2 regions of the Streptomyces sp. NPDC051286 genome follow, and region 2 is predicted to be linked to the other one. Evidence: riboswitches for the same ligand, from Rfam matches in the RefSeq annotation. Region 2 holds a riboswitch; the other holds the start of a gene.
The links. A riboswitch is a leader RNA that binds a small molecule or an ion and turns the genes downstream of it on or off. The one in region 2 is predicted to bind glycine.

Region 1 (3,401 bases), on a different contig from region 2:
TGCTCGACCACGTCGACGTGCTCGCAGCCGCCGTAGTAGCGGCGGCCCGGGTAGCCCTCGGCGTACTTGTTGGTGAGGACGGAGCCCTGGGCCTCCATGACCGCGACCGGAGCGAAGTTCTCCGAGGCGATCATTTCGAGGGTGGACTGCTGACGGTGGAGCTCGGCGTCGACGGCGGCGGCGACGTCCGGGTCCAGCTCGTGGAGGGAGGAGTTGAGAAGCGACATCAGGTGGTCCCTTGGAGTCTTTAGTTGCCGGAGAACTCGGTGTACTCGTCGGCGGAGAGCAGGTCCTTCGGCTCCTCCGCGACGCGTACCTTGAACAGCCAGCCGCCCTCGAAGGGAGCGGAGTTCACCAGCGACGGGTCGTCCACGACGTCCTGGTTGGAGGCGGTGACCTCGCCGGTCACCGGCGAGTACAGGTCGCTGACGGACTTGGTCGACTCGAGCTCGCCGCAGGTCTCGCCCGCGGTCACCGTGTCACCGACCTCCGGGAGCTGGGCGTAGACGACGTCACCGAGCGCGTTGGCCGCGAACTCGGTGATGCCGACCGTGGCCACACCGTCCTCGAGGGCCGACAGCCACTCGTGCTCCTTGCTGTAACGCAGCTGCTGGGGGTTGCTCATGTCCTGAATTCTCCTGTACGCGGGGGAGTGCTGATGAACGGTGGTCTTACGGTGTGAGACGCGACTGCGTCACTTCTGGCGCTTGTAGAACGGCAGGGCGACGACCTCGTACGGTTCGTGGCTGCCCCGGATGTCCACTCCGACGCCCGTGGTCCCGGGCGCGGCGTGGGCGGCGTCCACGTATGCGATGGCGATCGGCTTGCCGAGCGTCGGCGACGGTGCGCCGGAGGTGACCTCGCCGATGACCTGGCCCTCGGCGACAACGGGGTAGCCGGCGCGCGGCACCCGGCGGCCCTCGGCGATCAGACCGACGAGCTTGCGCGGCGGGGCGGTCTCGGCGCGCTCGGCAGCGGCCTCCAGGGCCTTGCGGCCGACGAAGTCGCCCTCCTTCTCGAACTTCACGACCCGGCCGAGACCGGCGTCGAACGGGGTCAGCTCGGTGGTCAGCTCGTGCCCGTACAGCGGCATGCCCGCCTCCAGGCGCAGCGTGTCGCGGCAGGACAGACCGCACGGGATCAGGCCACGGGAGGCGCCTGCCGCCGTGAGGGCCTGCCAGAGCTGCTCCGCGTGCTCGGGGGCGACGAAGAGCTCGAAGCCGTCCTCGCCGGTGTAACCGGTACGGGCGATCAGCGCGGGCACACCGGCGACGGTGCCGGGCAGACCCGCGTAGTACTTCAGACCGTCCAGGTCGGCGTCGGTGACCGAGGCCAGGATGGCGGGGGACTCGGGGCCCTGGACGGCAAGCAGCGCGTACGCGTCGCGGTCGTCACGCACCTCGGCGTCGAACCCGTCGGCGCGGGCGGTCAGCGCGTCCAGCACGATCTGTGCGTTCCCGGCGTTGGCGACGACCATGTACTCGGTCTCGCCCAGCCGGTAGACGATCAGGTCGTCCACGATGCCGCCGTCCTCGGCGCAGATCATCGTGTAGCGGGCGCGGCCGACGGCCACGGTGCCGATGTTGCCGACCAGCGCGAAGTTCAGGAACGCCGCGGCCTGCGGGCCCGTGACGGTGATCTCACCCATGTGCGACAGGTCGAAGAGGCCCGCCTTCGTGCGCACCGCGTTGTGCTCGTCGCGCTCACTGGCGTAGCGCAGCGGCATGTCCCAGCCGGCGAAGTCGGTCATGGTCGCGCCCAGCGAGCGGTGCAGGGCGTCGAGGGCGGTGAGACGGGGGGCGTTGCTCATAGGTGTGGCTCCCAGGGCATGACGACGAGGACGATCTCCTCCCCATCTGTCATCGGAACCTGAGAGGTTCGCCGAGAGACCCCCGGGGGGTTCGGCTTGCACCTTGGGTGGAGCCGCGGGCGACTCGCTTTTCAGATCTGCCTCATCCACGCGGTACGGGGCCTGAGAGATTCAAGGGAGGATCTTGCTCCTTCGGCGCCCGGCACACACTGTGGCCGGAGCTCTCCCGCGCGGATTCAAGCGGCCTTTATGCAGTTGGCCGGGTCATCATCGCACGCATCGGGGAAGGGTGGGGGCGTCGGTACCCCATGCACGGGACAAGTAGTGGGACGGTTGTCTCGCATTACCTTTTCTTTACACTTCTTGGGCAGGCGTGGGTGACCCGACAGGGGGAGGGCGATGACGTTGCAGCGGTACGCGACGACCGCGGGGGTCGCGCACGGCGCGATGCCCGCGCAGCCGGGAGCACGCGCCCGGGAATTGCCGGGCACGCATGCGCCCGTCGTGCGGGACCTGCGCGAGCGCGCCGGGCGCAGCCCGCGCGGGCTCCATTTCGCGACAGGCGATGTGGTGGTGGTCTCCGGGCTGCCCGGAGGCGGAAAGTCGACACTGATCCGGCGGGCGGTGGCGGTACGGGCCATCGACTCCCAGGACACCCGGGACCGCTGGGCGCAGCGGGTGCCCCGCTTACTCCCGTACGCCCTCTACCGCCCGCTGGTCCGCGTCGCCCATTACTGGGGGCTGTGGCGGGCGCTGTGCTCCGGTGAGTCCATCGTCGTCCACGACTGCGGGACCCAGACATGGGTGCGGGGCTGGCTGGCCCGGCATGCACGGCGCCGCGGCCGCACGCTGCATCTCGTGCTGCTCGACGTCACCCCTCAGGAAGCCAGGGAGGGACAGCGCGAGCGTGGGCGCGGAATCTCCGGATACGCCTTCGCCCGGCACCGCAGGGCCGTCGGACGGCTGCTGCGGAACACCGAGGCGGGCGCCCTGCCGCTCGGCTGCTCCTCGGCGGTGCTGCTGGACCGGGAGGCGGCCGGGATGCTGGCGCGGATCACGTTCGCCGACGACTGAGGGACGGGACAGCCTTTTGGTGCTCGGTCGTCCGTCAGCGTGGAAGGGTGCGCCGGAGTTACTGTTCTGCGGCAAGACTCGGGTGAGAAGGGGAAGCAGCGCAGTGGACATTCCGGCACCGGTCCAGAACCATCCGCAGAGCGGATGGCCGGCCAATGAGCTCGAAGAGGTGCTGGTTGCCTCGCTCGGCAGCCCGGAGGCGGGCGGTCGGCTCGTCGAAGTGCTCGGCCGCAGTCACGTCTGGGTGCCGCTTCCCAACGGCGGGGGCCCCGATGCCCCGTCGCTCGATCTGCCGACGGTGGAGATCGAGGGCGCTCCGTACGTTCCCGTCTTCAGCTCCGAACATCAGTTCCTGCAGTGCGTCGGCACCCAAATGTCCTTCACCGTGGCGCCCGCCGTCGAATTCGCCCGCGGGCTGCCCCCGCAGCTCGGCATCGCGGTCAACCCGGGCGGCGTCGTCGGCATGCCGCTGCCGCCGCCCGCCGTCGCCGAGCTCTGCCGCGCCGGACGCACCTCG
Region 2 (3,401 bases):
GCACGGTGAGCGTGTCGAAGTAGGCGCCGGTCTCGACGTCGACCCCGGCAGCGCGCAGGCCCTCGGCCAGGATCGTGGCGTAGCGGTGGGTGCGCTGCGCGATCGTCCGCAGGCCGTCGGGGCCGTGGTAGACCGCGTACATCCCAGCCATCACGGCGAGCAGTACCTGCGCGGTGCAGATGTTGCTGGTGGCCTTCTCGCGACGGATGTGCTGCTCGCGGGTCTGCAGGGCAAGGCGGTAGGCCTTGTTGCCGTCCGCGTCGACGGAGACGCCGACCAGGCGGCCGGGCAGGCTGCGGGCGAACTTCTCGCGTACGGCCATGAAGCCGGCGTGCGGTCCACCGAAGCCCATCGGTACACCGAAGCGCTGCGTGGTGCCGACGGCGATGTCCGCGCCGAGGTCACCGGGCGAGGTCAGCAGGGTCAGGGCGAGCAGGTCGGCGGCGACGGTGACGATCGCACCGAGCTCGTGGGCCTGCTCGATGACGGGCTTGATGTCACGGAGGGTGCCGGAGGCACCTGGGTACTGGAGCAGCACGCCGAAGACACCGCGCCCGGCGATCTCTGCGGGGATGCCCTCGGCGAGATCGGCGACGACGACCTCGACACCGGTCGGCTCGGCGCGGGTCTCGATCACGGCGATGGTCTGGGGCAGGGTGTCGGAGTCGACCAGGAAGACTCCGTCCTTGACCTTGCCTACGCGTCGGGCGAGCGCCATAGCCTCGGCGGCGGCGGTGCCCTCGTCGAGCAGCGAGGCGCCGGAGGTGGGCAGCCCGGTCAGCTCGGCGACCATCGTCTGGAAGTTGAGGAGCGCCTCCAGGCGGCCCTGCGAGATCTCCGGCTGGTACGGCGTGTAGGCCGTGTACCAGGCGGGATTCTCCATGACGTTGCGGAGGATCACCGGCGGGGTGAACGTGCCGTAGTAGCCGAGCCCGATCATCGGGGCGAGCACCTGGTTGCGGTCGGCAAGGGTGCGGAGCTCGGCGAGGACCTCGGCCTCGGTACGGGCCGACGGCAGCTGCAGCGCCTCCGCACTCTTGATCACATCGGGCACTGCGGCCGCGGTGAGGTCGTCGAGCGAGCCGTAACCGACCTGGGCGAGCATCTTCGCCTGCGCCTCGGCATCGGGGCCGATGTGGCGCTGCTCGAAGGGGATGCCCTGCTCCAGCTGGGAAAGCGGAGTGCGACGGGGGGTCATGGTGGAGGCCTCCTGGTCTGTCACGACCTGCGAGGGGCACCACGGCGCGGGTGCCCGGACGGCCTCCCCCTCTGTCATCTCAACCTGAGAGCTTCACCGGTGCGCCCTGAGGCATACCAGCTTTCACCGTCGGTGAGGGAGGGATCCGTCCCGGCTGCTGCCGCCACGAAACCCGCCCTGCTTTCCAGAGTGACCTCGTCCGTGCGGTACGGGGGCCTGAGAGATTCCGGGGAGGATTTGCTCCTTCGGCGCCTGCCGGATGCGCTCCGGAAGGCTCTCCCGCACGGGGTCAGCAGCCATCACCAGCCTACCAGCGGGGCTCGCGACGGAATTCTCAAGTGGCCAATACCCCGAATCTGCACTTTCGTAGTGCCTGTGGAGTAGCCGCGACCAATGGGAGGGACCGTGCAGACCGACATCGATCCGCGCAGCCTGATCGGCCGCAAGGCATTCGACCGCAAGGGCACCAAGATCGGAACTGTGGACGAGGTGTATCTCGACGACGCGACCGGCATACCCGAGTGGGCGGCCGTGCGTACCGGACTGTTCAGCAGAGACGCCTTCGTTCCGCTTGAGCCCAGCGAATTCGTCGACGACGTGCTCCGGATCCCCTTCGACCGTGCGCTGATCAAGGACGCACCCGACTTCGGCGTGGGCCGCCATCTCTCGCCGGAACAGGAGCTTCAGCTCTACCGGCACTACGGTCTGGACTCGCCGCCCGACGAGCCGGGCCCGGACCGGGACTTCGGCAGGCTGGCCGGCCAGGACGAGTAGTCCGCCGGATCACTCACCAGCGGGAGCGGATCGGCAGGCTGCAGCTCCGGATCGTCGACACGGAACGTCCGCACCCGGCCGGGCGGCGACCCGGGTTCCTCGAACCGCACGGTCACCCGGCCCACCCCACTGCCCTGCACCCAGCCGTGGCCGAAGGTGTCATGGCATACGTCGTGCCCTGCGGGCCAGCGCCGGGCCGCGAGCTGTTCGGCGGTCTCCTGCTCCTGCGCCCCGTCCGCCGGCTCGTCCCCGCGGCCGCCCGCGCCCTGTTCCTCACGGGCCGGTACCTCAGGCGCGGCCCGCTCACCGGCTGCCTGGGCGAAGAGATCCTCCTGCGTGTAGTCGGCGAGCCCCGTGACGCCCACCCCGAGCAGCCGCACCCCTCCGGTGGTGTCCACAGCCTCCAGAAGCCGCGCAGCGGCCTCTCTGACCACTGTGGGGTCGTCCGTCGGCCCCCGGAGGGTCTCCGACCGCGTGAGCGTCGAAAAGTCATACCTGCGCACCTTCAGCACCACGGTGCGGCCCGAGCGCTCCGCGGCCCGCAGCCGCTGGACACAACGGTCCGCCAGGCGCTCGACCTCCGTCCTGATCCGGATCCGGTCGTGCAGATCCATGTCGAAGGTGTCCTCGACCGACACCGACTTGGCGTCCCGCTCGGCCACGACGGGGCGGTCGTCGTACCCGAGGGCCATGCGATGCAACGCGACGCCGTGCGCCTTCCCCAGCAGCCGTACGAGCTCCGCCTCGCCGGCTGTGGCCAGGTCGTCGACCGTGGTCATCCCGGCCCGCCGCAGATGGTCCCCGGTGGCAGGGCCCACGCCGGGGAGGATCCGCACGGACATCGGGGCGAGCAGTTCCCGTTCGGTCCCCGGCTCAATGACCAGCAGCCCGTTCGGTTTCGCCTCCTCCGAGGCGATCTTGGCCAGCATCTTGGAGCCCGCGAGGCCGACCGAGCCGGTGAGTCCGGTGACGGCTCTGATGGCGTCACGCAGCTGCTCACCGATGGCCCGCGCCGAGGCGGTGTCGTCGGCTGCCCCACCGGCCTCCAGATCGACGAACGCCTCGTCCAGGCTGAGCGGCTCCACCAGTGGTGACAGCTGCCCCAGCAACCCCATCACCTGGTCGCTCACCGTCCGGTACAGGGTGAAGCGGGGCACCAGATAGGCGGCATTGGGCGCCAGCCGCCGGGCCTGCGCGGTCGGCATCGCCGAGTGCACCCCGAAGCGCCGCGCCTCGTAGGAAGCGGTGGCGACGACCCCGCGGGGTCCCAGCCCGCCGACCACGACGGGTTTGCCGCGCAGGCTCGGTTTCGCCGCCTGCTCGGCCGAGGCGTAGAAGGCATCCATGTCCAGGTGCAGGATGGTGGGCGCGGCTCTCACATCAACCGATGCTGCCTTACGGCACTGACAATCGCCGCGCCCCTGATCCG

Region 1: linked by a shared signal. The riboswitch ahead of gcvT (glycine cleavage system aminomethyltransferase GcvT) and the one ahead of gcvP (aminomethyl-transferring glycine dehydrogenase) in region 2 are both predicted to bind glycine.

Annotation. Positions count from the first base shown of each region.
Region 1 covers NZ_JBITER010000002.1:109,322-112,722, forward strand. The annotation lists gene glyA (serine hydroxymethyltransferase) at 1-227, opposite strand, end outside; gene gcvH (glycine cleavage system protein GcvH) at 248-625, opposite strand; gene gcvT (glycine cleavage system aminomethyltransferase GcvT) at 695-1,810, opposite strand; glycine riboswitch at 1,952-2,049, opposite strand; gene ACIBB8_RS03665 (AAA family ATPase) at 2,210-2,884, shown strand; gene ACIBB8_RS03670 (enhanced serine sensitivity protein SseB) at 2,988-3,401, shown strand, end outside.
Region 2 covers NZ_JBITER010000025.1:8,603-12,003, reverse strand. The annotation lists gene gcvP (aminomethyl-transferring glycine dehydrogenase) at 1-1,198, opposite strand, end outside; glycine riboswitch at 1,393-1,490, opposite strand; gene ACIBB8_RS23970 (PRC-barrel domain-containing protein) at 1,592-1,972, shown strand; gene ACIBB8_RS23965 (DNA polymerase IV) at 1,897-3,351, opposite strand.